4 regions of the Shinella sp. JR1-6 genome follow, and region 4 is predicted to be linked to each of the others. Evidence: predicted binding sites of a transcription regulator. Region 4 holds the regulator's gene; each other region holds the start of a gene.

Region 1 (7,593 bases), on a different contig from region 4:
ATGCCTGGCGGCGGGCGATCATCAACAGCCTGATCATCGGTACGGGCACGACGCTGCTCGCCACGGTGCTCGGCACGGCCGCCTCGCTCGGACTGCGCAACCGTCTGCTCTTCTTCCGCGGCTCGATGCGCACGTTGTTCCTGTTGCCGATGGTGGTGCCGGCGGTCGTGCTCGGCGTCGGCATGCAGGTGCTGCTCGCGGGTTTCGGCCTGACGAACAGCTATGCCGGCGTCATCATCGCCCATACGGTCGTCGCCGTGCCCTTTGTGGTGGTCAGCGTCACCGGCGCGCTCGCCGGTATCGACGAGCGGGTGGAGCTGGCGGCGCAAAGCCTCGGCGCATCGCCCGCCACCGTCTTCCGGCGCGTGACGCTGCCACTTGCTATGCCCGGCGTGCTCTCCGGCGCGGTGCTCGCCTTCGCGACCTCGCTCGACGAGGTCGTGCTGACGCTCTTCGTCGCCGGCCCCAACCAGCGCACGCTGGCCCGACAGATGTTCTCCAGCATCCGCGAGAATATCAGCCCGGCCATTGCCGCCGCGGCCTTCCTCTTCATCGCCGCGACGGTCGCGATCGGCCTCATCGTGGTGCTGTCGCGCTCCATGCTGGCGAAACGGCGTTAGGCTGTGCGTTTCAGCGTATTGGCCAGAACCTGGTAGATGCGCGGTTCCAGCATGTGCGCCACATTGAAGCGCATGAAGCCGGCGGCGCTCTGCGACACGCTGAAGACGTTGCCGGGGGCCAGCACGACACCCTCGGCAACGGCTGCCTGTGCGATCTCGCTGGAATCCAGCCCCTCCGGCAGCCGGCACCAGAGGTTGAAGCCGCCGCGCGGCTGGAGCCAGGGCGTGATGCCGAGCCGCGAAAGCCGTTCCGCCACCTCGCGCCGGGCGCGCACCAGCTTGCGGCGCAGCTCCTCCATGTGTTTGCGGTAACCACCGCCGGCAAGCATATGGGCGATGATCTCGCTGGACATCGGGCTCGGCCCGCCGAAATTGGTGGCGATCTGCAGATCGACCAGCCCCTCGATCCAGTCCGGCCGTGCGGCGATGTAACCGCAACGCGCCGAGGCGGAGAGTGTCTTGGAGAAACTGCCGATGCGGATGACGCGGTCGAGCCCGTCGAGCGCGGCAAGCCGGGTGGAGGGCTCCGGCTCGAAATCGGCAAAGATGTCGTCTTCGACGATGATCGTCTCGCTGCCGGCAGCAGCGTTTAGCAGCCGGTGCGCCACCTGTGGCGACAGCGTAGCGCCCGTTGGATTGTGGATCGCCGAATTGGTCACATAGAGGCGCGGCCGCTCTGCCGCGAGCACGGCCTCGAAGGCGGCGATGTCGGGGCCCGACGGCGTATAGGGCACGCCGATGACCGTCACCTGATGGGCCTTCAGCAGTGCCTGGAAATTGAAATAGCAGGGGTCGTCCACCAGCACCGTGTCGCCCGGGCGCAGCAGGAAACGGCCGATCAGGTCGAGCGCCTGCGTGCCCGTGCTCGTCAGCATCAGCTGATCCGGCCCTGCGGCAATGCCTTCCTCCGTCAGCCGGCCGAGCAGCAGCCGGCGCAGGAACGAAGAGCCGCGCGTGCTGCCGTAGTAGGCGATGAGATCGCTGTCGCCGCGCGCAAGGCTGCGGATCGCGCGGCGCAGCGCCTCGTCCGGCATCCAGTCCGCCGGCAGCCAGCCGCAGCCGGGCTTGAGCACCACTGTGTCGGCATCGAGCGATTGCCGCGACACCCAGAACGGATCGACCGCACGCGCCTTCGGTGTCGCCGCTTCCGCCAGCTTCAGTGGGGGCAGAGCGCTCTGCGAGACGTAGAAGCCGGAACCGCGCTGCGCCCGGATCAACCCTTCCGCCGCCAATCGGTCATAGGCCTCCACGACGGTGGAGGGCGAGACACCCATGCTCGCGGCGAACCGGCGGATGGAAGGCAACCGATCACCCGGCGTGAGCGCACGGCTGGCGATGCGGTGACCAATGGTCGCCATGACCTCCGAAATGCGCGTGTGCGCTGTTGTGTCAGTCATGATTTCTCATTTTTGTACTGGTTCTCATGCGGGTACAGTTTGGAGAAATTGTACTGCACTGTTTCTGTCTTTTCCAACCTCGCAAGCGTAGGAAAGCAGGATTGTTCCTCTGGAACAAAGCCGTTTCCGCAATGTCAGTCAGGAAGAGGTTTGACGCTCCATGGCAACAGCTCTGCACAGGAAAGGCATGAGATCGATGAGAACATCCATGGAAGGCTGGGGCAGCGGGCTGACCGGCGTCATCATTTTCAGCGGTTCGCTGCCGGCGACCCGCGTGGCGGTGGCGGATTTCTCGCCGCTGTTCCTGACATCGGCGCGCGCGGTCATCGCGGCTCTTCTTGGTGCGGCGCTGCTCCTTGCCCTGCGCCAGCGGAAGCCGTCGCGCGACACGCTCTTTTCGCTGGCGATCGTCGCGCTCGGCGTCGTCGTCGGTTTTCCGCTGCTGACGGCGCTGGCGCTGCAATATGTCACCTCCGCCCATTCCATCGTCTTCGTCGGGCTGCTGCCGCTGGCGACTGCCTTTTTCGGCGTGCTGCGTGGCGGAGAGCGGCCGAAGCCGCTGTTCTGGCTGTTCTCCGGCATCGGCAGCGCTACGGTGGTGGGCTTCGCGCTGAGTTCGGGCGGGGACGTCTCGCTCGTCGGCGACCTGCTGATGGTCGCCGCCATCATCGCCTGTGGTCTGGGCTATGCGGAAGGGGCGAAACTCTCGCGCACGCTCGGCGGCTGGCAGGTCATCTCCTGGGCGCTGATCCTCTCTCTGCCGTTGATGGCGGTGATCGCCCTCTTCTCGCTGCCCGCGACATTCTCCGGTATTGACGGCGCCGCCTGGGCGGGGCTTGCCTATGTCTCGGTCTTCAGCATGTTGATCGGTTTCGTCTTCTGGTATCGGGGCCTTGCGCTTGGCGGCATCGCGGCCGTGGGGCAGCTACAGCTACTCCAGCCCTTCTTCGGTCTCCTGCTTGCCGCCGGCCTGCTGCATGAGCGTGTGAGCCCGTTGATGCTGGTCACGACGCTCGCCATCGTGCTGTGCGTTGCCGGCGCGCGCAAATTCGCGCGGTAGCGAAAGCTGCCCGGGACCGGCAGCCCGCGGCGTTCGGGGAATGGAGGTGGCGGGCGAAATCTGCTATGGCTCTTGCCAGCGGCTCGTGCCTTCGGCGATAGTGTCGGGCGGAACGGCCTGGGAGAGCTGGATGGCGGCAGATGTTCGGACGTCGAAGGAGATGAACGGTGCCCTGGCGCCGAAGGCGCTGCGCGTCGGCTTCATCCTGTCGAAAAGTTTCACCCTGTCCGCCTTCGCGCTGTTCGTCGATACGCTGCGGCTGGCCAGCGACAGCGAGGATCGCTCGCGCCGCGTCCATTGTGACTGGGACGTTTTGAGCAGCACACGCAACTTCATCACCTCCTCGAGCGGCATCCAGGTCGCCCCGACCGCGCCCTTCGCCGATCCCTCCTGTTTCGACTACATTGCCGTCGTCGGCGGTCTCCTGTCGGTGGAAGAGCCCATAGACAGCTATGCCCAGGCCTATCTGCGCAAGGCGGCCCAGGCCGGCGTCGGGCTGATCGGCCTCTGTACGGGCAGCTTCATCCTGGCCGAGGCGGGCCTCCTCAAGGGGCATACGGCCTGCGTCAGCTGGCTGCACCACCGTGATTTCCGCGGCCGTTTTCCCGATATCGAGGCGACGTCGGAGCAGATCTTCCGTTTTGACGGCAAGGTTGCCACCTGTGCCGGCGGCAGCAGCGTCGCCGATCTTGCCGCAACGCTCGTGCGCCACCACGTCGGCGAGGCGGCCGAGCGCAATGCGCTGGAAATCCTGCAGATCCGCCACCGGCGGGATGCGACCGACGTGCAGCCGCGCAATCCGCTCGGCCTTGAAGCCCGCGACCGTCGCGTTCACCTCGCCATCATGATGATGGAACAGCACACCGAGGACCTCCTGTCGATCGACAGCATCGCCACCATGACGGGCGTCTCCCGCCGCCAGCTCGAGCGGCTGTTCGAGGGCGATATGGGGGCTTCGCCGAGTGCGATCTATATGAAGATCCGCATGGCCGCCGCGCTCACCATGGTGATGCGCACCAACAAGCCATTGATCGAGATCGCGCTCGAGACCGGTTTCGAAAGCCTGTCGCACTTCACCCGCCGCTTCCGTGCCGCCTTCGGCGATACGCCCTCGCAGATCCGCCGCGACGGCCGCCGCCAGGCGGGCTGAGAGGCAAAACGCCCGGCCGCCGGGAACCAAGCCGCGCGAAAACCGTTCGGTCTCTATTGCTGACAAGAGACTGTAACGGGAGACCGCAATGGCAAGCACCAACGACGTCCAATCCCAGATTTCCGCCCTGCGCGCAGAGATCGCCCAGCTCCAGAAGGACCTTGGCGAGCGTGGCAGCGAAGCCTATGAGACCATCCGCGACCGCGCCGGGAATGCCGTGGAGGCTGCTCGCCCGGCCGTTCGTTCGGCAACGAAATATGTGCGCAACGAAGGTGCTGCCGTTGCGCAGGCGGCGCGCGAGCATCCCGCGGCACTCTCCACGGTCGTCTTGACCGCAGGCCTTGCCGGTGTCGTCCTCGGCTATCTGCTCGGCTCGCTTGAAAGCGAACCGCCGCGCCGGCAGCGCTGGTTCTGAGCCGACAAAAGCCCGGCTTGGCCGGGCTTTTTCATGCTGTGAGGAAACGGGGGCAAGACGCGGGTTTCCCTGGTTTTCCTCGTATCCCCGGGCACGCATGTCACCGGTGGCGAAGACCGAAGAGATAACCGATGAAGGCGGCGCCGGCCAGCGCGGCGAGCGGGTTGGCCTGAATGGTCTGGCGCACCTCGTCACGCAGCGATTCCGCCTTTGCGACCGCCAGCTGGCCGGTTCCTTCGGCGATCAGCCCTGCGGATTCCTTCAGCCGGCTGATTTCCGCCTTCAGGGCCTCGATCTGCTCGTTCACCGTCGCTTCCGCCGCTGCCGCGCGGGCGTCTTCCGAAATGCTGTCGCGCCCCTCAACGACGCCGAGCGTACGCTTTCCGGTGCTCTTTTCGTCAGCCATGGACATGTCTCCTGGATTTGATGGAATGGCGAAAGGAAGAACTTTTGCCGCGCCACTTGGTTCCCACCGATGATTCAAACTGTGATCTTTCCGGCGCGATCAGGCGATTGACTCTTACAGAATTTGAGAACAAAAAGAGAACATATAGCCTTTCAACCGGGAGCCGCCAAGCCGATGTCCGCCTCCGCCCATGCCGTTGTCGCGGACCTGCGCGACCGCATCCGGCAGTTCGACGGCCGCGCCCAGCGCGACCGGGCGGTGCTGCCCTTCGGTGTGCCCGAAATCGACGAGCGGCTGCCGGGCGGCGGGCTGGCGCTGGCCAGCCTGCACGAGATCTGCGGTGGCGGTGACGATGCCGTCGAGGCCAGCGCCGCCATGCTCTTTGCCGCCGGCATCGCCGCGCGCACCAAGGGGCAGGTGCTCTGGTGCCTGACGCGGCCCGATCTTTTCGCGCCGGCGCTGGCGCAGGCGGGGCTTGCGCCGGGCCGTGTCCTCTATGTGGAGGCGGGTGACGAGAAGAGCCTGCTCCTCTGTTTCGAAGAGGGGCTGCGCCATGGCGGGCTCGGGGCCGTCGTTGCCGAGGTGGCGCGCCTGTCGATGACCGCCTCGCGCCGCCTGCAGCTTGCCGCGGAGGCCGGCGGCACGCTCGGTCTTGCCCTGCGCCGCTTCCGCCACCGCAAGGAGACGGAGGTCCTTGCGCAGCCCTCCGCCGCGGTGACGCGCTGGCGGGTCTATATGCGGCCCTCCGTTTCCCTTCCCGTGCCCGGCATCGGCCGGGCGCAATGGCTGCTGAAACTGGCCCGTTGCCGGGCCGGCGAGGCGGCGGACTTTGATGTGGAGGCCACCGATGCCGAGGGTCGTATCGCTTTTTCTTCCCGGCTGGCCGATCGATCGCCTGCGGCGGGCGCTCGGCACTTCGGCGCCGCCGCCGGATAGCCGGCTCGTGCTTGTCGGCCGTGACGGGGCGCGCCGCATCCTGACGGCGGTGAGCCGGCCGGCCGAGCAGGCGGGCCTGCGCGTCGGCATGCCGCTCACCAAGGCCCATGCGCTGCTGCCCGGGGTTCTCACCATGCCGGCCGACCCCGTGGCCGATGCCGCCGCCTTGGGCCGCCTCGCGCTCTGGGCGATGCAGCACTATGCACCCATCGTCGCCCCGGACGCGCCCGACGGTCTCGTTATCGATACGACCGGTGCCGATCACCTGCATGGCGGCGAAGCGCACATGCTGACCGGCCTCGTCAATCGTCTTGCCGCCTCCGGCATCTTTGCCCGCGCCGCCATCGCCGACAGCTGGGGCGCGGCCCATGCCGCCGCCCGCTTCCTCGCCGATCCTGTCTGTATCATTCCGCCGGGCAGGGCAGGTGAGGCCGTGTCGCCCCTGCCGGTCACGGGATTGCGGATAGCGCCGGAAACGGTGGCTGGTCTCCACGTGCTCGGCTTCTCTACGATCGGTGAGGTGCTGGCCGTGCCGCGCGCGCCGCTCGTCCTGCGCTTCGGCTCGCTTCTCGGCCGCCGGCTCGACCAGCTCCAGGGCCGGATTTCGGAACCCGTCGATCCGCTGCGCGACCCGGAGCTCGTCACCGTCCGGAAGGTTTTCGGCGAGCCGATCGGCGCACCCGAAACCATCGCGCGCTACACGGCCAGCCTCGTGCACGATCTCTGTGCGGCGCTGGAAAAACGCGGTCTCGGTGCCCGCCGGCTCGATCTCCTCTTCCATCGTGTCGACAATTCTCTCCAGGCGATCCGTATCGGCACGGCACGGGCCGTGCGCGACGAAAGACAACTCATCCGTCTCCTGACGGACCGTCTCGAGACGATCGATCCCGGCTTCGGCATCGAGATCATGGACCTGACCGCGACGCTGGCCGAACCGCTCGTCCTGCAGCAGGCCGTCTCCTCCCTGATCGAGGCGGAGGAAGCGGACCTTGCCGGCCTTGTTGACGTGATCGTCAACCGCATCGGTGCCGCGCGCCTCTACCGCATCGCCCCGGTCGAAAGCGACGTGCCGGAACGTTCCTTCCGCCGCATTCCGCCGCTTTCGCCCGAAACCGGGGTGACCTGGCCAAGCCGCTGGCCGCGTCCTGCGCGCCTTCTGGCCCGGCCGGAGCCGGTCGAGGTCATGGCGCTCCTGCCCGACCATCCGCCCGCCTCCTTCACCTGGCGGGGCGTGCGGCGGCTGGTCAAGCGGGCCGATGGGCCGGAGCGCATCTTCGGCGAATGGTGGAAGCGCGATGCGGAACTGGCGGCCGTGCGGGATTATTTCCAGGTGGAAGACGCCGAGGGAGCGCGCTTCTGGCTCTTCCGCTCCGGCAATGAAGAGCAGGCGGCAAGCGGGGCCGGTCGCTGGTTCCTGCACGGGATTTTCGCATGAAACCGCGATATGCCGAGCTTCAGGTTACATCCCATTTCTCGTTCCTGCGCGGGGCGAGCAGCTGTGCGGACCTGTTCGCGCAGGCGAGCGCCCTCGGTATCGAGGCGCTGGCCGTCGTCGATCGCAACAGCCTTGCCGGCGTCGTCCAGGCCTTCAAGGCGTCGTGCGAGCTTC
Region 2 (7,593 bases), on a different contig from region 4:
CCGACGTCGACCGGATCACGCAGGAAAACGCGGCCATGGTGGAGCACACGACGGCGACAAGCCAGTCGCTGGCGGAAGGCGCAATAACCCTGAGCGAACTCGTGAACCGCTTCCAGCTGAACCGTCGTGCCCGTCGCCGTGACGGTAGCGAGGTCTGGACGCCGGAAGAGCGCGCGGCCCGGCTCGGCCATATCCGCAAAGCATCCTGAAAAACGAGGGACGGGGTCGCAATGCGGCCCCGTCAGGCCTTGTTGACGAAGCCGTCCAGGACACGCTTCTGGCCGGCGCGGTCGAAGTCGATCGTCAGCTTGTTGCCTTCGATCGCCGCCACGTTGCCATTGCCGAATTTCATGTGGAAGACCCGGTCGCCGATCGCAAATTTCGATGGCTCGCTTACCGTCGATTTCGCCACCAGCTCGCCGTCGATGGTGCGGGCGCGCGGCCCGCTCTCGCCATAGCCGATGCGCTCGACTGCATGGCCGGAGCGCGAGCCCCAGTTGTCGCGGGTCGCATCCGTGCGGTTCGCCTGGGCGCGGCGCCAGCCGGGCGTCGAATAGGCGTTCTGGAAGGGCTCCTGCTTGTCGAAGCGTGACTGGCCGTAGCCGCCGCCGCGACCGTAGCCGCCATAGGATTGCTCGACTTCGGCAACCTCGACATGAGCTTCCGGCAGCTCGTCGAGGAAGCGCGAGGGCAGGGTCGTCTGCCACAGGCCGTGGATGCGGCGATTCGAGACGAACCAGATGTGGCAGCGGCGCTTGGCCCGCGTGATGCCGACATAGGCAAGGCGCCGTTCTTCCTCAAGGCCCGAACGGCCGCCCTCGTCGAGCGAGCGTTGGTGCGGGAAGAGGCCTTCCTCCCAGCCGGGCAGGAACACGGTCTCGAATTCGAGGCCCTTGGCCGAGTGCAGCGTCATAATCGAGACGGCGTCGAGTTCGGCGTTCTGCTCGGCATCCATGACGAGCGAAACGTGATCCAGGAAGCCGCGCATCGATTCGAAGGCCTCCATCGAGCGGATGAGTTCCTTCAGGTTTTCGAGGCGGCCCGGTCCTTCCGCCGACTTGTCGGCCTGCCACATGGCGGTGTAACCGCTCTCCTCGAGGATCTGCTCGGCAAGCTCGGTGTGCGGCATGGTCTCCAGCAGCGACTGCCAGCGGCGGAAATCGGTGACGACGTCGAAGAGCGCCTTGCGAGCCTTCGGCTTCAGCTCGTCCGTCTCGATGATATCGGCGGCTGCGGCGAGCATCGGGATGTCGCGGGCGCGGGCATAGTCGTGCAGGTTGCGGATCGTCGTGTCGCCGAGGCCGCGCTTCGGCGTGTTGACGATGCGCTCGAAGGCGAGGTCGTCGGCCGGCTGGCTGACCAGGCGGAAATAGGCCATGGCATCGCGGATTTCGAGGCGCTCGTAGAAGCGCGGGCCGCCGATGACGCGGTAGTTTAGGCCGAGCGTGACGAAGCGGTCTTCGAATTCGCGCATCTGGAAGGACGCACGAACGAGGATCGCCATGTCGTTCAGCTTGTGCTCCTTGCGCTGGAGCTGTTCGATCTCCTCGCCGACGGCGCGGGCCTCTTCCTCCGAATCCCAGGCGGCATGCACGACGACCTTGTCGTCTTCGGGGTCGCGCCGGTCGGTGAACAGCGTCTTGCCGAGGCGGTCCTCGTTGTGGGCGATGAGGTGGCCGGCCGCACCGAGGATATGGGCGGCGGAGCGGTAGTTGCGCTCCAGCTTGACGACCTTGGCGCCCGGGAAATCCTTCTCGAAGCGCAGGATGTTGTCCACTTCCGCACCGCGCCAGCCATAGATCGACTGGTCGTCGTCGCCGACGCAGCAGACGTTCTGCGGCGTGCCTTTCGGCCGCTGTGCGAGCAGGCGCAGCCACATGTATTGCGCCGTGTTGGTGTCCTGGTACTCGTCGACCAGAATGTAGCGGAATTTCTGGTGGTACTCGGCGAGCACATCCGGATTGGCGCGGAACAGGCGGATCGGGTGCAGCAGCAGGTCGCCGAAGTCGCAGGCGTTCAGCGTCTTCAGGCGGTTCTGGTAGGCGATGTAGAGTTCGCGGCCCTTGCCGTTGGCGAAGGCGCGGGCATCGCCCTCCGGGATCTGCGCGGGATCGAGGCCCTTGTTCTTCCAGCCGTCGATCATGCCGGCGAACTGCTTTGCCGGCCAGCGTTTGTCGTCGATGCCCTCGGCCTGGATGATCTGCTTGACCAGCCGCACCACATCGTCGGTGTCGAGGATGGAGAAATCCGACTTGAGGCCGACGAGTTCGGCGTGGCGCCGCAGGAGCTTCACGCCGATCGAGTGGAAGGTGCCGAGCCAGGGCATGCCCTCGACGGCCCCGCCGACGAGGAGGCCGATGCGCTCCTTCATCTCGCGTGCCGCCTTGTTGGTGAAGGTCACGGCCAGCATCTGGCTGGGGAAGGCGCGGCCGGTGGCGAGGATATGGGCGATGCGGGTGGTCAGCACGCGCGTCTTGCCGGTACCGGCGCCGGCAAGCACCAGCACGGGTCCGTCGAGCGTTTCCACCGCCTCGCGCTGCTCTGGGTTGAGGCCGGAGAGATAATCCGGCGCCCGGTGCGCGTCGCGGGCCGCCATGGCACGCGCGGCGATGCCGCCCGTCGGCTTGGCCGGTGCTGCGGGCTTGCCGGCCAGCTGCGGGTCCTCGTCGAAGAAGGGAATGTCGTCGTAACCGCTGATCATGCGGCTCAATGTAGTGATTCGGTCCCGAAAGGCCAGTTTTCCGTTCTGCTTTTATTCCACGGGGGAAAAGAATGGCCGGAAGATTGTGGAAAGCGGCGCTGTTCAGGCCTGTCGGCGGTCCGCATCGAAGACGTCGTCCACGGGCACCTGCAGGGCGGTGGCGAGCTGGTTCGTCTTGCCGGCAAGCGAGACGATGGCCAGGAGTTCGGCATAGTGCGCGTCCGTCATGCCCTTGGCTTTCGCCGCCGCGGTGTGGGAGTGGACACAATAGCTGCAGCCGTTCGTTATCGAGACCGCGATATAGAGCATCTCCTTGACGAGCGGATCGAGCGTCGAGGGTGTCGCCATGACGACCTTCACCTCCGCCCAGGTGCGCTCCAGGAGCGCCGGGTCGAAGGCGAGGTAGCGCCACATGTTGTTGACGAAGTCCGACTTGCGGGTGGCGCGGATGTCATCGAACACCGCCTTGACGCGCGGATCGGTTTCCAGATTGTCGGCGGGCTTGACGGTGCTCATGAGCGTCTCCGAGGAATGGGCCGGCGGAAAACCGCCGGCCGGAAGGGATCAGGCGAGGGCGATGACACGGGACGGGCCACCCGTGCCGCCGCGCACCTTGGGTGCGCCGACGATGAGGGTTGCGCCCTTGGCCGGAAGCTTGTCCAGATTGGCGGCCGCTTCAAGGCCCCAGCGGCCCGAGGGCAGCCAGGAATAGTGCGTGGCGAAATCCGGGGAGATGCCGTGGTCGAGCGAAAGCGTATCGACGGCGATGCCGACGGCGCTCGAATTTTCCGCAAGGTACTGCACCGCTTCGACATGGAAGCCGGGGAAGTGCAATTTCCCCTCGCCATCGGCATTGCGGAACTTGTCGGTGCCGAGGTGCTTGTCCCAGCCGGAAAGAAGGGCAACGCAGGCCTTTTCCGGCAGGTCGCCATTGGCGGATATCCAGGCCTTGATGTCATCCGGCGTCAGCTGCGCATCGGCATTGGCGGCGGCCTTTTCCCGGATGTCGATGACGGCGAGGGGCACGACCAGATCGGATACCGGGATTTCCGCCACGGATGTGCCGTCCTCGGTAAAATGCAGCGGCGCATCGAGATGGGTGCCGGTGTGCTCGTTGTACCGGAGTTCGAAGATGTTGAACTTGTGTTCCTTGTAGTTGAATTTCTGCTCGCGCCAGAACTGCTGCGGCCCGAAAAAGGTCGGGAACTCCTCATAGAGTTCGTGGGTGAGGTCCGTCGCCTTCGTCGGTGCCTGGGCCAGTGCCGGGCTCAGCGCGCCGCTACCTGCGGCAGCGACCGTTGCTGCTCCGGCGGCGGCGGCGCGGAAAAAGCTTCTCCTCGAAAGCATGCGGTTCTTGACGGTATCGATGACGCAGGCGTCACACATGGAATTCCCCCTGTCGTTCAATGCGTTGATGAAAGAATACTGAAATAGGGCTTGGCCGCTAGGGCCGGGAAAAAGCTATCACAAGTGTTGGAGGCGTCCAGTCATGCACGTGCTCGCAAAAAGCGCGGCGAGGGAAGATTTCTCCACCTTTTCTTACATTTCGGTAACAGAGCGGGCCACCAATCTTACATTTCGGTAATGAACGCATTCTTTCATTGCTCGTTCATTTTCAAAGCGGGATACTTGGCCTATGTCGCGCCGCAACAGGCGACGGTTCGCTTCCTTCGGAGACAGATTGCATGCGGGTTTGGAAACAGCTCCTCATAAGCCTTGGCGTCCTTTCGGCCGGGGTCTTGCTCTGGGGTCGCTTCGTGCCCGGGGCAAACGCCACGCTGCAGGCCACGGGTCTGCCGGGGTCGCTCGTGGCGGTCATCGCGCCGGCCGGCGACGGTGAGGCGCAGGGCGGCCGCGAAGGTGGTCGCCGCGGCGGTTTCGGTGGCGGACCGGCGCTTGTCGCCACCAAACCTGCCGCCATGTCGGTCGTCAACGACCGGCTGAACGCCATCGGCGACGGCGAGGCGATCCGCACCGTGACCGTCACGCCCTATGCCACCGGCAACCTCACGGAAGTGCTGGTGAAGTCCGGCGAACGGGTGGAGCAGGGCCAGGTGATCGCCCGCCTCGACAGCGACGAGCAACGCATCGCAGCCGATCAGGCGCGCGTGGCGCGCGACAGCGCCCGGCAGAAGCTGACGCGGATCGAGAACCTGAAATCCACCATGAGCATTGCCGAATTGCAGGACGCCCAGACGGCGGTGCAGGCTGCGGAACTGGCACTGCAGAATGCCGAGCTGACGCTGCGCCGCCGCGACATCACCGCGCCCTATGGCGGTGTCGTCGGCATCATCTCCGTCAATCCCGGCGACTATGTCACCACAGCCTCGGCGATCGCCCGCATCGACGACCGCTCGGAAATCCTCGTCGATTTCTGGGTTCCGGAGCGGTTTGCGACAAGCATGCGTGTCGGTGGCGCCGTGACGGCGACGGCGGTCGCGCGGCCGGGCGAGACCTTTACGGGCGAGGTGCAGGCGATCGACAACCGCATCGACCAGGAAAGCCGAACACTGCGCGTGCGCGCCCAGATCGACAACCCCGAGGATCTCCTGCGCGCGGGCATGTCCTTCCAGGTGACCATGCGCTTTGCCGGCGACCTTTATCCGAGCGTCGATCCGCTTTCCGTGCAGTGGAGCGCCGATGGCTCCTATGTCTGGCGCGTCAAGGATGAAAAGGTCGAGCGCGTGCCGGTTCACATCGTGCAGCGCAATCCGGACAAGGTTCTGGTGAAGGCCGAGATCGCCGAGGGCGACCAGATCGTCACCGAGGGCGTGCAGACGCTGCGGCCGGGCGGCGCGGTGCGCACGGCGGCGCGGGAGCGTGACCAGCAGACGACCTCCTCCGTGGCGGAGGGGTCGTGATGTCGGGGGAGGGGAACGCGCTCGACACGTCCGGCAAGGCGGGTTTCACCGCGCTCTTCATCCGCCGGCCGATCTTCGCCCTCGTGCTCAACACGCTGATCGTCGTCGCCGGCCTTGCCGCCTTCAACGGTGTGGAGATCCGCGAGCTTCCCTCCGTCGACCAGCCGGTCATCAGCGTCTCGACGGAGTTCGACGGCGCCTCACCGGAAACCGTCGACCGCGAGCTGACGGACGTGATCGAAGGCGCGGTCTCGCGGGTCCAGGGCATCAAGGACATCTCCTCGTCCTCCTCCTTCGAACGCAGCCGCGTCACCCTGCAATTCTCCGATACGACCGACGTCAACCAGGCCGCCAACGACGTGCGCGATGCACTCGGCCGGGTGGCGAACCAGCTTCCCGACGGCGCCGACGAGCCGCGCGTCGTGAAGGCGGATGCGGACAGCCAGCCGATCATGCGCCTGGCGCTGACCTCGGACAGGCTGTCGCTCGAAGACCTGACGCTTCTCGCTGAAAACGAGATCACCGACCGGCTCGCGTCCGTCGAGGGTGTTGCCGATGTCGCCGTCTATGGCGACCAGGAGAAGATCTTTCGCGTCGATGTCGACCAGTCCAAGCTCGCCGCGCGCGGGCTGACGGTCGCGGACCTGCGCAATGCGCTTGCCACCGCCGCCTTCGACGTGCCTGCCGGCTCGCTGAAGAGCCAGAGCCAGGACATCACGGTGCGCGCAACCGCGGACCTGACGACGCCCGCCGACTTCGAAAACCTCATCCTGAAGAACCGCGTTCGCCTCGGTGACGTCTCCATGGTGACGATGGGGCCGGACGAAGGCTCGACCGCGCTGCGCTCCAACGGTCGCCAGGGCATCGGTCTCGGCATCATCCGCCAGGCGCAATCCAACACGCTCGACATCTCCAACGGCGTGAAGCAGATGGTGGCGCAGTTCGACAACATCCTGCCCGAAGGCACCGAGATCAAGATCACCAGCGATGACGCCGTCTTCATCGAGGGTGCGATCCATGAGGTGGAGATCGCACTCGTCGTCGCCGTCGTCATCGTCACGCTCGTCATCTATCTCTTTCTGCTCGACTGGCGCGCGACGCTGATCCCGACAATCAGCATGCCGATCGCGCTCATCGGCACGATTGCGGCCATCTACATGGCCGGCTTCTCCGTCAACATCCTGACATTGCTTGCCATCGTGCTGGCGACGGGCCTCGTGGTGGACGATGCGATCGTCGTCCTCGAAAATATCGTGCGCCGCCGTGCCGAGGGCTTGAAGCCGCGCGCCGCCGCCATCCTCGGCACGCTGGAAGTGTTCTTCGCTGTCATCGCGACCACCGCGACGCTCGCCGCCGTCTTTGTACCGCTCTCCTTCCTGCCCGGTCAGGCCGGGCGGCTTTTCCGCGAGTTCGGCTTCGTGCTCGCCTTCGCCATCCTCCTGTCGTCCTTCGTCGCGCTGACGCTCTGCCCGATGCTCGCCTCGCGCATGCTGACCAAGGACGTGACGCACGGGCATAGCGGCCTTCTCGCCCGCATCGGCGGAGCGGCGTCGCGCTTCTACCGCTCGACGCTGAGCGCCTGCCTCGGCGCGCCCTTCATCGTCTTCGTCGTCGCGCTGCTCTTCACCGCGGCGGGCGCCACCTCCTTCTTCACCATCAAGTCCGAGCTGACGCCGAGCGAGGACCGGTCCATGGTCATGCTGCGCGTGAACGCGCCGCAGGGTGTGTCGCTGGAATATGCGCAGGACCAGATGAAGCTGATCGAGAACAAGCTGCGCCCGCTCTACGAGGATGGCGAGATCATCAACATCTTCTCGATCTCCGGCCAGGGCGGCTCGACGAACAGCGGTTTCATGGTGCTGACGCTGGCGCCCTGGGGCGAGCGCGAGCGCACGCAGCAGGCGATCGTGCAGGACATCAACGCGGCGGTCGGTTCCGTGCCCTCGGTGCGCGCCTTCGCCATGCAGCCGAACAGCCTCGGCATCCGCGGCGCCGGTAATGGCCTGCAGGTCGCGCTGGTCGGCAACGACT
Region 3 (7,593 bases), on a different contig from region 4:
GCCAAACGCTTTGGGGAACGCGGGCGGAAAACTTTCTGCCTCACAGCAGCGAGAGCTGCACGCCGCTGCCCGAGGGCGGCACGAACTGGTCGCAGGCAAGGCTGCGGCGGGTGCGGGTCAACTCCAGCCGCTTGGCCGCCATTTCGAAACGGCGGGCGATCTGCCAGGCATAGGGACCGGCGCCCTTCATGCGCTTGCCGAACTCGGCGTCGTAGTCCTTGCCGCCGCGCATGGAGCGCACCAGCGACATGACATGGCGGTAGCGGTCCGGGTAGTGGCGCAGCAGCCAGTCGCGGAAGAGGGGGCTCACCTCCAGCGGCAGGCGGAGCAGCACATAGCTCGCCTCCAGCGCCCCGGCGGCCTTGCCCGAATCGAGCACCCGCTCGATCTCATGGTCGTTGAGGCCGGGAATGATCGGCGCCATCATGATGGCGACGGGAATACCGGCCTCCGAAAGCGTGCGGATGGCCTCCAGCCGGCGCGGCGGCGTTGCGGCGCGCGGCTCCATGGTGCGGGCGAGCTTGCGGTCGAGCGTGGTGACGGATAGCCCGACCCAGGCAAGGCCGCGTGCCGCCATGCGCGAGAGGATGTCGATGTCGCGCAGCACGAGCGCCGACTTGGTGACGATCGAGACCGGATGATTGGCGGCATCCAGCACTTCGAGGATCTGCCGCATGATGCGCCATTCCTTCTCGATCGGCTGGTACGGATCGGTGTTGGTGCCGATCGCGATGACGCGCGGCTTATAGCCGGGCTTGGAAAGCTCCCGTTCCAGCAGCTTCGGCGCATCCGGCTTGGCAAACAGCCGCGCCTCGAAATCGAGGCCGGCGGACAGACCCATGAAGGCATGGGTCGGCCGTGCGAAGCAGTAGATGCAGCCGTGTTCGCAGCCGCGATAGGGGTTGATCGACCGGTCGAAGGGGATGTCGGGCGATTCGTTGCGTGTGATGATGGTGCGTGGCTTCTCCACCTGCACCTCGGTGCGGAAGGGCGGCAGCTCCTCCAGCGTCTGCCAGCCGTCGTCGAAGGTCTCCCGCGTCATCGGCTCGAAGCGGCCGGTGAAATTGAGACCCGCACCCCGGCCGCGCCGGCGCTCGCTCTCGACGCGCATGCCCGTCTCGGCCATCAGCGCTTCGGCAACGTCTTTCGCATGGCCGGGCGCAAGGGCGCCCTGCCTGAGGCTGGCCAGATCGTTCATGGGTGTCTCCGCCGGGGACAGGCCCCGATTCAATGACTATATTCCTATCGCGCGAACGAGAACAATGCAAGAACAAATTTCAGGGTGCCGCTAACCATGCTGCCTAACCATGCAGGAAACATCACGGAAGCCTGCGGTGGAAATCGATGCTGCAATGCGGTATGGGAGGACATGCTGACCATCATCATGGAATGCCGGGACAATGAGGCCGAGCTTGCGCAGACGCTGTCGGCGCTGGTTTCCGGCGCCGTCGAGGGGGTCGTTCGCGACGTGATCGTGCTCGATCACGGCTCGCGCGACGGTTCCTCTGAGGTGGCGGACGCCGCGGGTTGCCGCTTCCTGACAAGCTGGGACATGAAGGACGTGGTGGGCTCCGCCCGTGGCGACTGGCTGCTGCTGCTGGAGCCGGGTGCCCGGCCGATGTCGGGCTGGGTGGACGCCGTCGTCGACCATGTGGCGGTCAACCGCAATCCGGCGCAGTTCCTGGGCTCGCGCAGCCATCGCCGGCCGTTCTTCCAGCGCCTTGCGCGCCGCCGCGCGCCGCTGGAGCAGGGGTATCTCGTCAGCAAGCGCCAGGCCTCGGCCGCCGTGCGCACCGGCATGACGCTCGCCGACATCGCCACGGGCGCCGGCGTTCGCCGCCTCGCCGTGGAACTGGTGCCGGCCTGGGTCGCAAAGGCCATGCGGGCGGAGATCGGTTGAGCAACCCCGGCTGACGGCGGCCGTGCCGTGCCTTTCTCAGAGCAGGAAATCACTGCGGAAGACGCTGCCGACGCCGGAAAGCTCGATTTCGAAATCGGCCGCGCCGTCGCCATTGGTGTCGCCGGCAACGATCCCGCCGGAAAAGCGCAGCTCTCCGGCCGTTCCGGAAAAGCTGTTCCCCCCGATGAAATCGAAGGCCTGGTTGCCGCCGCGGCCGGCATCGGCATCGATGTCGCGCAGGTCGATGCGGTCGCCTTCGCCGCTGTTGAAATCGAGGATGACGTCGCGTCGCGCGCCGGACGCCGTATCGAGCACGCCGTTGAAGTCGAACCGGTCGGCACCGCTGTCGCCTTGCAGCAGGTCCCGGCCTCGGCCGCCGACGAGCACGTCGTTGCCGCCGCGCCCGGCAATCTCGTCGTCGCCACCAAGCCCCCTCAGGACGTTTCCGACGCTGGAGCCGGCGATGGCGTCCGCGACGCCCGTGCCGGCGGCATTCTCGATGCTGATGAGGCGTTCGAAGCGATTGGCGCCGGTCTGCGCCAGGCCTGCGCCGAGATCGATGGCGACGCCGGAACCGCCGAGCACGGTGTCGTCGTCGCGCGCGATGTAGCTGATCGAATCGGTGCCCGAGCCGCCGTGGAAGGTGTTCTGCTGGCCGACGGAGAAGAAACTGTCCTTGCCGCTCTCGCCGAAATAGCTGCTCTTGAAGGTGCTGACGACGATCTTGTCGTTGCCGGAGCCGCCCTTGACGATATCGGCACGCTCGTTGACGAAGGAGCCGAAGCCGGTGCCCACATAGGTGTCGTTGCCGGCGCCGAGCAGGATGACGTTGCCGTCTTCCTTCATGTTGACGACGCTGTCGTTGCCCTTGCCGGCATCGACCTGGTTGCGGCCGCCGAAATCGTCGGTGCGGTTGAGGATGATGGTGTCCGCGCCGCCGCGGGCGAAGATCGTCAGTTCGGTGTTGTTGATGTTGCCGCCCTGGACGATGCGGTCTGCGCCGTTGGTTCCGGTGATCGTGCGTGCCATTTGTCTCTCCTCAGCTCCGTGATGCCGGGAAAGTCATAGGGGTGCGGCGGGAGGCGCGCAGTCCCCCGGGGAACAGGTCAGCCGGGCGTGCGCTTCAGGTGCTCGTCGAGCCGCGGCATGATTTCCACGAAGTTGCAGGGCATGTGGCGATAGTCGAGCTGCGCCTTCAGGATGCCGTCCCAGGCGTCCTTGCAGGCGCCTGGCGAGCCCGGCAGCGCGAAGATGAAGGTGGCGTTGAGAACGCCGCCGGTCGCGCGCGACTGGATCGTCGAGGTGCCGATCTTGTCGTAGGAGATGCGGTGGAAGACTTCTGAAAATCCGTCCATGCGCTTTTCGAACAACGGTTCCAGTGCCTCCGGCGTCACGTCGCGGCCGGTAAAGCCCGTGCCGCCCGTGGTGATGACCACATCCACCGCGTCGTCGCGCGTCCAGGCTTCCACCTTGGCGCGGATCGCGGCCACGTCGTCCGTCACGATGGCGCGGTCGGCAAGGCGGTGCCCGGCCTCGGTGATGCGTGCGACCAGCGTGTCGCCGGAACGGTCCGTGTCGAGCGTGCGCGTGTCGGAGACGGTGAGCACGGCGATGCCGACGGGAATGAAGGGTCTCGTCTCGTCAACATGCGCCATCGTCGGCTCCTTTGCCTTTCGCTTCAAGCGTGCGCGTGGCGGTGAAAAACCAGTGCGGATGCCGACGCGCGAGTGCCGCTGCCGCGCCTCTTGCGGCCGTGTCCGTATCGTATAGCGCAAAGCAGGTCGCGCCGGAACCGGACATGCGCACCAGGCCGGGACCTGTTGTCGCAAGGCTTTCGGAGAGCGCGACGATCTCCGGGCAGAGCGTGCGGGCAGGGGGCTCCAGGTCATTGCGCAGGCCCGCAAGCGCCTCCGCCCAGCCAGCGGCGCCCGCAAGGGCAAGCGGCGGGTTGTTCCGCGAGGCGAGTGCCTTGAAGACGGCAGGCGTCGAAACGCCGACGAGCGGATTGGCCAGCACCATGGGAAGGGCCGGCAGGGCGACGGGGGTGATTGCCTCGCCGATGCCGCGCGCGAGCAGCGGACGGTTGGCAAGGCACATCGGCACGTCGGCGCCAAGGCCGAGGGCAAGCGCCTCCAGCGTGTCGCCAGGCAGAACCGCCCGCCACAGCGAGAGGAGGCCGCGCAGCGTCGCGGCCGCGTCCGCCGAGCCGCCGCCGATGCCCGACGCGATGGGCAGGTTCTTCTCGAGATGAATGTGCACGGGCGGGGTCGCCTGGCCTATCGGGGCGAGCGCTGCACGCAGCCGGTCGCGGGCGCGGGTCACGAGGTTGTCGGCGTCGGCCGAAAGCGCTTCGCCAAAACGGCCGGACAGGGTGAAGCGGTCCTCGGCGGCAGGCGCAAGGCCGATGCGGTCGCCGAAGGCGGTGAAGGTCACGAGACTGTCGAGGAGGTGGTAGCCATCCTCGCGCCGGCCGGTGACGGCAAGCGCGAGGTTGATCTTGGCCGGGGCCGGCTCGACCACCGCAAACCCCGACAAGGCGTCGGCGTCAGCCATAGGGCGTCAGGACTTGCGGTCGGCCGCCGTGCCCTCGGGCGAGGGGTTCTGCACCGGCTTTTCGTCCTTGGCTTCGGCGGAGGCCGGCTCGGTCTTCTTCAGCTCCGGCAGGCCGTTCTCGATCTTCAGCTTGATCTTCGGGATTTCCGCCTCTTCCGGCTTCAGGCCGAGTGCGCGGTTCCACTGGAAGGTGGCTTCCAGCTTGCGGCCGACGCGCCAGTAGGCGTCACCCAGATGGTCGTTGATCGTCGGATCGCCGGCCTTCAGTTCCGCCGCCCGCTCCAGCTCCGCCACGGCGTCGGAGAAGCGGTCGAGGCGGTAGTAGGCCCAACCGAGCGAATCGACGATATAGCCGTCATCCGGCTTGATGCTGACGGCCCGTCGGATCATGTCCAGGCCTTCGTCGAGGTTCATGTTCATGTCGACCCAGGAATAGCCGAGATAGTTCAGCACCTGCGGCTGCTCCGGGTTCAGCTCCAGCGCCTTGCGGAAGCTCGGCTCGGCCTTCTCCCATTCCTTCAGGCGCTCATAGGCGATGCCGCGCTGGAAGAAGATGCTCCAGTGGTTGCGCGTCGGAACGGGGCCGATGGCGGTGACAGCGCGATCGTAAAGCGCGGCCATGTCCTTGTAGTCCTTGGCATCCGACAGCACGCTGCCGAGCGCGAGGTAGGAACGAAGGTCCGACGGATCGGCCTCGATCAGTGCCTGAAGGTGCTTCTTCGCCTCGGGAACCTTGCCGGTATCGGCGAGGTTGAGGCCGAGCTGCAGCTCGGAAATGCGCCGCATCGGCGATTTTTCCGGCACGGCGCGGTAATACTCGATCGCCCGCTCCGGCTTCTTCTGGTTCTCGGCCAGCCCGCCGAGCAGCACCAGCATGTCGTCGCTGTCGGGGTCGAGCGCGCGGGCGGCCTGAAGATAGAGCGAGACGATGTCTTCCGCGCCGTCGCGGTTGAGCGCGCCGCCGATGGAGAAGAGCACGGCGGCAGCGCCCTGTGCAGCGTTGCGGACCTGCTGTTCCTGCTTTTCGCCGGCTTCGATGCTCTGGCGCAGCGCCTTCAGCGGCGCATAGCTGGTGATGAAGTTGTCGCCGACCGAGATGGCATCGAGCGCCTTCTGCTTGTTGCCCTCATGAGCCTCGAGACGGGCAAGCGCCATCACGGCGCGGATGAAGGTGTCCGGCGCGGCGCTGGCGCCGTTGCGGTCGAGAATGGCGTCGTTGAGGCGCGCACGCGCCGTCGCCTTGTCGCCGGCCGCGGCGGCCAGCGCCCCGGCATGGTAGTTCTTGAAGATGGCCAGCCAGTCCGGTCCCTCCATGCCGCCGATCAGCTTGATCGCTTCCTTCGACTTGCCGTCGCCGAACTTGGCCCAGGCGAGCAGGAGGTCGTTCATCATGCGGTCGAGGTCGTTCGGTCCCTTGTAGACGAGGATCTTTTCGGCGCTCTTGTATTCGCGCTTGCGGATCGCCTCCATGCCGCGCACCACGGCGGTGATGCGCTCGACGGCCGGGTCGTTGCGCAGCGCGTCGGCCAGCTTGACGCCCTCTTCGAACTCGCCGTTCATCAGCTGCGTCACCATCAGGCGCTGCTTGACGTCCTTGTTGGTGGGGTCGAACTGCAGGGCGATCTTGTAGAGCGCGACGGCGGTTTCGTATTCCTTGTCATAGTCGGCCGTGCGGGCGGCAAGGAAGGCGCCGGAGAACGTATTGACGCTCAAGGGGTCGAACGGCGTTTCCTCTGCGGCCGCGGCTGCGGGCTTTTCCTCCGCGTATGCCGCCAGAGGACCGGTGAACGCTATGCTGGCCGCAAGCGCCACGCCGGAGAAAAGCCGAAGGAAAAGGGAATGCCGCATCAAAATGCCTTTCGCCAGAATCTATGGAGTCCGCCCCGTACGGCATCCTCGCAAGGACGCCTCAACCCTCATATAGGACCTGCCGCGGCAAATTCAGCCACGATGGCGCCCAAATCAGTCACGGACTCATGACGGTAGAGAATGGCTTTTTTGGCGCGGTGCGGCAAGAAAATCCTGCTGGATCGTTTTCGTCTTGCGCGAGATGGAACGGCGCGCTTCGAGCACCGACGTTGCCGCTATGAAAGCGTCACAAGAGGGCGGCCGTCCGCCACGGCCGCCTCTGATGGCAACAGGCCTGCGCGGCCGCCGGTCAGCTCACGCGGGCGATGGAGAAGTCGATGACTTCGAGCAGGGCGTTCTTCCACGGCGAGGCCGGCAGAGGCGCCAGCGCATCGCGGGCGATCATGCCGTAGTGCTGTGCACGGGCGATGGTGTCCGTCAGCCCGCCATAACGGGTGATGAGGCCGAAGGCGCGCTCGAGGTTCGCCTCGTCGCTCTTTCCGCCCTCGATGGCTTCGCGCCAGAAGGTGCGGTCTTCCGCCGTGCCACGCCGCCAGGCGAGGATGACCGGCAGGGTGATCTTGCCCTCGCGGAAATCGTCGCCGGTGTTCTTGCCAAGATCGGCTGCCTTGCCGCCGTAGTCGAGCGCATCGTCGACGAGCTGGAAGGCAAGGCCGAGATTCATGCCGTAGGATTTCAGCGCATTGCGTTCGGCCCGGCTGGTATTGGCGATGATGGGGCCCACTTCCGCGGCCGCGGCGAAGAGCGCCGCCGTCTTGGCGCGGATGACCTGGAGGTAGTCGTCCTCGGTCGTCTCCATGTTCTTGGCGACGGAGAGCTGCAGCACTTCGCCTTCCGCAATCACGGTGGCGGCTGTTGAGAGCACATCAAGCGCCTCCAGCGAACCCACTTCCACCATCATCTTGAAGGCCTGGCCGAGCAGGAAGTCGCCGACGAGCACACTCGCCTGGTTGCCCCAGATCATGCGGGCGGTGGATTTGCCGCGGCGCATGTCGCTCTCGTCCACCACGTCGTCATGCAGCAGCGTCGCCGTGTGCATGAACTCGACGCTGGTCGCGAGCTTGATATGCTGGTCGCTGTCGTAGCCGAACATTGCGGCGGAGGCGAGGGTCAGCATCGGGCGCAGACGCTTGCCGCCGGACGAAATCAGGTGATTGGCGACCTCCGGAATCATCGCGACGTCGGAGCCGGCTTTCGACAGGATGAGCTGGTTCACCCGCTCCATGTCGGCCTTTGTCAGATCGACGAGCGGCTTCACCGATGCCTGTTTG
Region 4 (7,593 bases):
CTGCTGCTTCCCGGTTCACGCGGCACGGAAATCACCCGTCTGCTGCCGGTCTTTGGCGAAGCGGTGCAGGAAATTATCGGGCGCAACCCCGGCACGCGCTTCCTTCTGCCGACCGTGCCGCGGCAGGAGGCGCTGGTGCGGAAACTGACGGCGGACTGGCCGGTGCAGCCGCAGATCACCGTTTCGACCGCGGAGAAGTGGCAGGCCTTCATCGAAGCCGATGCGGCGATCGCGGCCTCCGGCACCGTCATCCTCGAACTGGCGCTCGCGCGCGTGCCTGTCGTCTCGACCTATCGTTTCGACTGGCTCGCCAACCTCTTCCTCGGCAAGGTGAAGATCTGGACGGCGGCGATCCCCAACATCATTGCCGACTACGCCGTCGTGCCGGAATATCTGAACGACATGGTGCGCCCCGGCAGTCTGACCCGCTGGGTCGAGCGGCTTTCGACCGATACGGCCCAGCGCAGCGCCATGCTGGAAGGCTATGACCTGGTACACGCGCGCATGCAGACACAGCGCCCGCCCGGCGAAACTGGCGCGGCGGTCATCCTGGACCTTCTTGCAACAAAAAAGCCCGGTCGAAACTGACCGGGCTTTTTCATGGATGGCTCCGCTGAAATCAGCGCTTGGAGACCGGTACGTAGTCCCGCTTCGGGGCACCGATATAGAGCTGGCGCGGGCGGCCGATGCGCTGCTCCGGATCCTCGATCATCTCGTTCCACTGGGCGATCCAGCCGACCGTGCGGGCGAGCGCGAACAGCACCGTGAACATGGTGGTGGGGAAACCGAGCGCCTTCAGCGTGATGCCGGAGTAGAAGTCGATGTTCGGGTAGAGCTTCTTCTCGATGAAGTAGTCGTCCGTCAGCGCGATGCGCTCCAGCTCCATGGCGACTTCCAGCATCGGATCGTCCTTGATGCCGAGTTCGCCGAGAACCTCGTGCGTCGTCTTCTGCATGATGCGGGCGCGCGGGTCGTAGTTCTTGTAGACGCGGTGGCCAAAGCCCATCAGGCGGAACGGGTCGTTCTTGTCCTTGGCCTTGGCGACATATTCCGGGATACGCTCGACCGAGCCGATTTCCGCGAGCATGTTGAGCGCGGCTTCGTTGGCGCCGCCATGGGCCGGGCCCCAGAGGCAGGCGATGCCGGCCGCGATGCAGGCGAACGGGTTGGCGCCGGAGGAACCGGCGAGACGAACCGTCGAGGTGGAGGCGTTCTGCTCGTGGTCGGCATGCAGGATGAAAATGCGGTCCATGGCGCGCGAGAGCACCGGGTTGACCACATAGTCTTCGCAGGGCACGGCAAAACACATGCGCAGGAAGTTCGAGGCGTAGTCGAGGTCGTTCTTCGGGTAAACGAAGGGCTGGCCGATGTGGTACTTGTAGGCCATCGCGGCGATCGTCGGCATTTTGGCGATCATGCGCAGCGAGGCGACCATGCGCTGGTGCGGATCGGTGATGTCGGTCGAGTCGTGATAGAAGGCCGAGAGCGCGCCGACACAGCCGCACATGACGGCCATCGGGTGGGCGTCGCGACGGAAGCCGGTGAAGAATCGGCTCATCTGCTCGTGCACCATGGTGTGGTGCGTGACGCGGTAATCGAAATCGTCCTTCTGGGACTTGGTCGGCAGTTCGCCGTACAGCAGAAGGTAGCAGACTTCAAGGAAATCGCCGTGTTCGGCCAACTGTTCGATCGGATAGCCGCGATGCAGCAGAACGCCTTCGTCGCCGTCGATATAGGTGATCTTCGATTCGCAGGATGCGGTGGAGGTGAAGCCGGGATCGTAGGTGAAGGTGCCGGTGTTCTTGTACAGCGTGCCGATGTCGATCACATCGGGGCCGATCGTACCGGATCGCGTCGGCAGCTCAACCGCTTTGCCACCGACCGATACACCCGCGCTTGTTCCTGTCATAACGATCCTCCGTTGTTTCCAATGGCGGCACGAAGTTGTGCCGGAACCATGAACATGCTCGTTTTGCTAGCCCATTTGCACCTGCCTGCCAAGCGAGACGAAAGGCAAATTGTGCATTGCGAAAATAGGCTTTCCGGCAACGCAATATCTACCCTTTCCAGCAAGTTTCAAGCAACTTTTACGCGTGTTTCGCGAAATGCGGAGGTGGCATCCTTTCTGTCTTGCTTAGCACTTGTGACGGCCACTGCTGATTGAAGTTTCCATCATTCGGTTGCACAATGGCGGTGTGAACGGGTGGGGCCGGGATCATGGAGAAGGGCAAGGTCGCAGAACGGCGGGAGGTGCCCGAGGCGCATGCCTGGCGGGCGGCGCCTGACGATGCTCCTCTGCCGGTCCCGGCACGCGATCCGCCGGCCCGCAGGGGCAGGGTCGTGGTGCTTCTGACAGCGGCGGGGCGCTTGAGGAGTGCTTCCGAGACGCCGCAGACGTGGCGCGCCGCCTTCGCGCAGGAACGGGCACATGGCCATTTCTTCCTGTTCGTGCCGGTCTTCCTTGGTGCTGGAGCGGCCCTGTGGTTTTCCGCCGTTACTGATCCATCGCTTCCAGCACTGCTGCTTTTCGCTGCCTTCGCGTTCTGGCCCGCCTGGCGCTTCAGACATCGGGAGGATTGGACTGCGCTCGCCGCCGGGGCGATACTCTTCGTTCCGGTCGGCATGCTGCTGGCGGCGCTCGAAAGCGCGCGGCTCGATACGGTCGTGCTTGATGCGCCCGTTACCACCGATGTCAGCGGGCGGGTGCTGGCGCGCGAGAGTGACGAACGGGGTGCGATCCGCTACCGCATCGCGCTCGATACGACACGCGACCCGGTGCTCAAACGCCCGCCCGGCGTGGTGACGCTCCTCGCCCGCAGTCGGCATGCGCCGATCCCGATCGGCGGTGGGATAACCGGACGGGCACGGCTCGGGCCGCCCTCTGGCCCGGCGCTTTCCGGCCTCAACGACTTCGCCTTCGACGCCTATTTCGCCGGCACCGGCGCGGTCGGCTACTTCTATCAGGCCCCGCGTGCGGTTGCAGTGGCCGAGCCGGGCGTCGAGGGTCGGATTCGACAGACGGTCGCGACCTGGCGCAACAACCTCACCGAGCATATCCGCGGGCGGATTGGCGGCGATGCCGGCGCGATCGCCGCGGCCCTGGTGACGGCGGAGCAGCGGGCGATCAGCCCGGAAACGGTGGAGGCATTGCGAGAGGCGGGGCTTGCCCATGTGCTGGCCATTTCCGGGCTCAACATGGTGCTCGCCGCTGGCACTTTCCTCGTCGGCGCCCGCGTTCTGATGGCACTGATCCCGGGCTTTTCCGAACGCTATCCCGCCAAGAAGATTGCCGCCGCCGGCGCGCTCGTCATGGTGACGCTCTATATCCTCGTTTCGGGCGGTGCGATCTCCGCCGTGCGCTCGTGGATCATGATCTGCATCATGCTGGTGGCGGTGCTGTTCGGCCGTGCGGCGATCAGCCTGCGCAACGTGGCACTCTCGGCCATCGTCATCCTTGCCGTGACACCGTCGGCCGTCACCAATCCGGGCTTCCAGATGTCCTATGCCGCAACGCTCGGGCTCGTCGCCGGCTATGCGGCCTGGCGGGAACGTCCTGTCCGCCGCGAGGGCGAGGGAGGGCGCCTGAAACTGTTCGGTGGTGCGCTGGGGCGCTTCTTCGGCGGGCTGCTCCTGTCCTCGCTGATCGGCGGGTTCTCGACCCTGATCTATTCCATCGGCCATTTCCATCGCATCCCGGCCTATGGACTTGCCGGCAACTTGCTCGCCATGCCTGTCATCAGCGCGATCGTCATGCCCTTCGGCCTCATCGCCGTACTGCTCATGCCTTTCGGCCTCGATGGCGTGCCCTTCGCGATCATGGGCAAGGGCATCGAGTGGATGATCGCGCTGTCGACATGGGTTGCGAGCTGGAAGGGCGAGATCGTCACCGGCCGCATTCCCTCGATTGCGTTCCTGCTGATCGGCCTTGGTGGCGGGCTTGTCTGCATCCTGCGCACGCGGCTGCGCCATGCGGGAACGCTGCTTGTCGGGATCGGCCTCGCCATCGCCTGCTTTCCGGCTGGAGGTGCCACGCCGGAAGCGCTGGTGTCCGAGGATGGCCGCCTCGTTGCCATCCTTCGCGGCGAAACCGTCGCCACAAACCGGGCAAGACCGCCAGACTTCATCTATTCGCAGTGGCGGCGCGCCCTTCGGCTCGGCGAACTTGTAAAACCGGAGATCCGCAGAAGCGCCGGCTTGACCCTTGAAGAAGCCGTCAGCACCACGGGTGCTGCAGAAAGCCGAAACAAGCCCCGGCGCACGGCCGACCGGCAGAAGGCGAGGGACGCCATGGCGTCCGCGCTCGCGGAGGCCCGGGCCGGCAATGGCTTCGTCTGCGAGGCAAAGGCCTTCTGTGCCGCCGTCTCGCCAAGCGGCTGGCGGATCGTGACCCTCGACGACGTCGCCTTCCTGGGCACGGCCTGCGACGCTGCCGACCTCGTCGTCGTGTCCCTGGCCCTGCGGCTCGAGGCTTGCCGCTCGGGTGCGCGCCTGGTGACGGCGCGTCACCTGAGGCGAACCGGCGCCCTCGAAATCCACCCGGACGCCGAAGGCCTATCCAACATCTTTTCAGCTGCGCAGGTCACACCAGCCGTGGAAAGTCTCGACCGGCCCTGGGCCCGCCACCGCAGCTACGACTGGCGCACAGGCAGTTTCGATCCGCAGGGCGATCAGTGATAGCGGCGAATGAGGCCAACCAGCTTGCCCTGGATTTTTACCCGGTCCGGCCCGAAGATGCGGGTCTCGTAGGCGGGGTTTGCCGCTTCGAGCGCGATCGACGCGCCCTTGCGGCGGAAGCGCTTCAGCGTGGCTTCCTCGTCGTCGACAAGCGCCACGATGATTTCGCCGGGATTGGCGCTGCTCGCCGTGCGGATGATCACCGTGTCGCCATCGAGAATGCCGGCCTCGATCATCGAATCGCCCTTGACCTCCAGCGCATAGTGATCGCCGTTGCCGATCATCTCGGCTGGAACGGTGATGTCATGGGTGTTGTTCTGGATGGCGGAGATCGGCACGCCGGCAGCGATGCGGCCCATGACAGGAACGGAGACGGATGAGGAAACCTCGGCCACGGGCGTGCGCCGCGGCGGGGCGGCGACGGGAGCGGGGGGCTGCTTGCCGCGACTGCCCTCGATGACGGCAGGTGAAAAGCCGCGGCGCGGCTGCAGGCTCTGGGCATAGGCTTCGGGAAGCTTTATCACCTCGAGCGCGCGGGCCCGGTTCGGCAGGCGCCGGATGAAGCCGCGTTCCTCCAGCGCCGTGATGAGGCGGTGGATGCCCGATTTCGACGCGAGATCCAGCGCGTCCTTCATCTCGTCGAAGGAGGGAGGAATACCGGACTCCTTCATCCGTTCATGAATGAACAGGAGAAGTTCCTGTTGTTTCCGCGTGAGCATGGCTCCTCCACCGAGAATCGAGTGAAACAAATCCAGAACAGACACTATCTGTTCCATATGTGTTCTGCAAGGGGCTGCTGAAACAATAATAGTACTGGTGGAGGCGCGCGAGCTAATCCGGAATAGCGCGCATAGATAATCTGGAATTCAAAAACAGGCGCTGCCTTGTTTTTAAAGGGCTTTTGCCGCGAAAGTGGGGGTTCCCAATGCGCCAATTGGTAACCCCAAACACGGCCATTCCAGCGGATATAATAACTAATTGAAAATACAACGATTATTGCGGCCCTTAACCTTCATGGCCGATCACCCCACGTGGGATTGCGGACCCTATTGCGGACCCTGCTTTTTGCGGCGCTCCGTCCGGTTTTCAATTGCTCTTATGAAATGAGGTAAATCACTGCGGAAACTCTTTCGACCATACTCATCGAATGCGGCTTCATCCATCTTACCACTGTCAAGAAGCGACCGCCGCTCATGTCGAACCAATGCAAGGGTACGCAGAATTGCCGCCCCTAAGCTTTTCCCAGCCTCGGTTACCTCGCTCTCGCTCATGAACGCCAATTCCTCGGCCGCAAATTGACCGAGCAATTCAGCGATTATGGCCTCTCCGGCGATCTCAAAATCTCTGATTGTTAAATCTTCAAACTTAAAAAGCTGAACAAAATCTTCGCCCGACAGAGGCGTGCGATCTTCACCGAAGAGAAAGAAATCGATCTTGCGGCCAGTCTCTACAGTTAGCTGGAGGACTGCCTCGATTGGCAAGGAATTTCTGGATCGCCATGAGGAAACTGTTTTGTTTGAAACTCCAAGATGAGTAGCGAGATTGGCATCCGTGTTTATGCCACACGCCGCTTTCATCCGATCCAAAATCTCTGGCACATTTAACGTTGTCGCATCGCTCACAGGCACCCTCGTCTACAAAATGCGGACGGAGCCGCATGACATCTGCATTGTGCGGACATGCGGTCTGCATAATGCAGTTTTATCAAGGTGTGCCTTGAAATGAAAGCCAAATCCAAAACTCCTTCGAAGGAGCTTCTGGTCTACGTTCGCGTAGAGTTCATCCTTCAAGGTTCCTCCTTCAATGCATGGTGCAAAGCCAATGGCGTTGTTCGCAGGACCGCTGAACAGTCACTAAGCGGCGACATTTGTAGCGAGAACGCCAAACGTCTCGTGGAGACGATCTTGAAAGCTATCGAACGACGGGCGGCCTAAATGTCGAACTGGCTTACGGCAGACGACTTTGCCCAAGTGGCAGGAATATCATTTCGTAAAGCGCGCCGCGCACTTTCATTGGCAAGAAGCGGTCAGGTATGGCGGGGCGACGCCCTTGAAGTCCGCACCTTCCACGGCCGTGGCGGTCGCTCCGGCATCCAGTATCAGGTACGGGTTTCCAGCCTTCCGCCCCATCTTCAAGAGCATTTAAAGACCCTTCAAATAGCCGATAAAGCGGTTTTAAGCTTCCGCCTCGGTGACGATATGGCTCGGCTGGAACGCGCGTGGAAACACGACATCATCGCGCCGGCGCTGGAGCATCCGTACCGGAGCCCGGAACGCAAGGCCGAAATCGAGAAGCTGCACGGTACCTATCGGCTCGACTGGACCGGCCATAAACGCAAGCTCACCCAATCCACCCTATATGAGTGGATCAAGATTTTCGAAACAGAGGGATTTCAGGGCCTTGCGCAGAAAGTCCGGAGCGACAAGGGCGAAAAGAAAGCCCTAATCAACCGGGCGTGGATGCAGACGGTTCCCTTTGACGATATCGCCAAGGAAACCATTGCCGAGGATATCGTCCAGTTCATTCGCGGGCTGATCGTCAAAGGCACCACGCGCAAGCTGATCCGGTTCATGGCTTCTGCCGAGCTGCGCCGCCTCACCGCTGCATATGGTTATGTCGTCACCGATGAGACCGAGGCCACGAAGCTGTTTAATATCCCCGACAGCATCGTGTCGGCCGAAGCCCGGTTTAAGGCCGTCTATCGGCATAACTTCGACCGGAAAGCCAGCGAGGACAACAAGCCACGCATCCGTCGCACGATAGCTGGTCGCCAGCCCATGGAGATTGTGGTGATGGACGTGCACCATATCAATGTGATGGTGCGCCGGAATAACGGCACGGTCGCGAGCCCTAAGTTTCTGGCCTTCCACGATGTGGCGACGAACCGTGTTTTCGGGGAACTCGTCTTTCTCAACGAGC

The links. Region 4 encodes LexA, which represses DNA repair genes until DNA is damaged. Its sites were predicted from a motif close to TGTTCNNNNTGTGTTCNG; they were not measured.
Region 1: a site for LexA is predicted at 5,174-5,191, ahead of EXZ48_RS04695 (ImuA family protein). Genes of this name have one in related genera too.
Region 2: a site for LexA is predicted at 2,743-2,760, ahead of EXZ48_RS08790 (ATP-dependent helicase). Genes of this name have one in related genera too.
Region 3: a site for LexA is predicted at 1,256-1,273, ahead of EXZ48_RS29775 (PA0069 family radical SAM protein). Genes of this name have one in related genera too.

What each region holds. Positions count from the first base shown of each region.
Region 1 is NZ_SHMI01000002.1:436,083-443,675, forward strand. Features, by position in the region: gene EXZ48_RS04665 (ABC transporter permease) at 1-620, shown strand, start outside; gene EXZ48_RS04670 (PLP-dependent aminotransferase family protein) at 617-2,017, opposite strand; gene EXZ48_RS04675 (DMT family transporter) at 2,214-3,077, shown strand; gene EXZ48_RS04680 (GlxA family transcriptional regulator) at 3,208-4,227, shown strand; gene EXZ48_RS04685 (hypothetical protein) at 4,316-4,642, shown strand; gene EXZ48_RS04690 (hypothetical protein) at 4,743-5,048, opposite strand; gene EXZ48_RS04695 (ImuA family protein) at 5,223-5,984, shown strand; gene EXZ48_RS04700 (DUF6504 family protein) at 5,896-7,419, shown strand; gene EXZ48_RS04705 (error-prone DNA polymerase) at 7,416-7,593, shown strand, end outside.
Region 2 is NZ_SHMI01000004.1:238,083-245,675, forward strand. Features, by position in the region: gene EXZ48_RS08785 (PAS domain-containing methyl-accepting chemotaxis protein) at 1-209, shown strand, start outside; gene EXZ48_RS08790 (ATP-dependent helicase) at 242-2,701, opposite strand; gene EXZ48_RS08795 (carboxymuconolactone decarboxylase family protein) at 2,804-3,217, opposite strand; gene EXZ48_RS08800 (cyclase family protein) at 3,266-4,087, opposite strand; gene EXZ48_RS08805 (efflux RND transporter periplasmic adaptor subunit) at 4,387-5,562, shown strand; gene EXZ48_RS08810 (efflux RND transporter permease subunit) at 5,562-7,593, shown strand, end outside.
Region 3 is NZ_SHMI01000031.1:34,975-42,567, reverse strand. Features, by position in the region: gene EXZ48_RS29775 (PA0069 family radical SAM protein) at 41-1,198, opposite strand; gene EXZ48_RS29770 (glycosyl transferase) at 1,370-1,900, shown strand; gene EXZ48_RS29765 (calcium-binding protein) at 1,937-2,929, opposite strand; gene moaB (molybdenum cofactor biosynthesis protein B) at 3,007-3,555, opposite strand; gene EXZ48_RS29755 (4-(cytidine 5'-diphospho)-2-C-methyl-D-erythritol kinase) at 3,542-4,453, opposite strand; gene EXZ48_RS29750 (tetratricopeptide repeat protein) at 4,460-6,301, opposite strand; gene EXZ48_RS29745 (polyprenyl synthetase family protein) at 6,612-7,593, opposite strand, start outside.
Region 4 is NZ_SHMI01000005.1:165,623-173,215, forward strand. Features, by position in the region: gene lpxB (lipid-A-disaccharide synthase) at 1-588, shown strand, start outside; gene gltA (citrate synthase) at 620-1,909, opposite strand; gene EXZ48_RS10730 (ComEC/Rec2 family competence protein) at 2,218-4,674, shown strand; gene lexA (transcriptional repressor LexA) at 4,668-5,393, opposite strand; gene EXZ48_RS10740 (helix-turn-helix domain-containing protein) at 5,721-6,296, opposite strand; gene EXZ48_RS10745 (helix-turn-helix domain-containing protein) at 6,609-7,593, shown strand, end outside.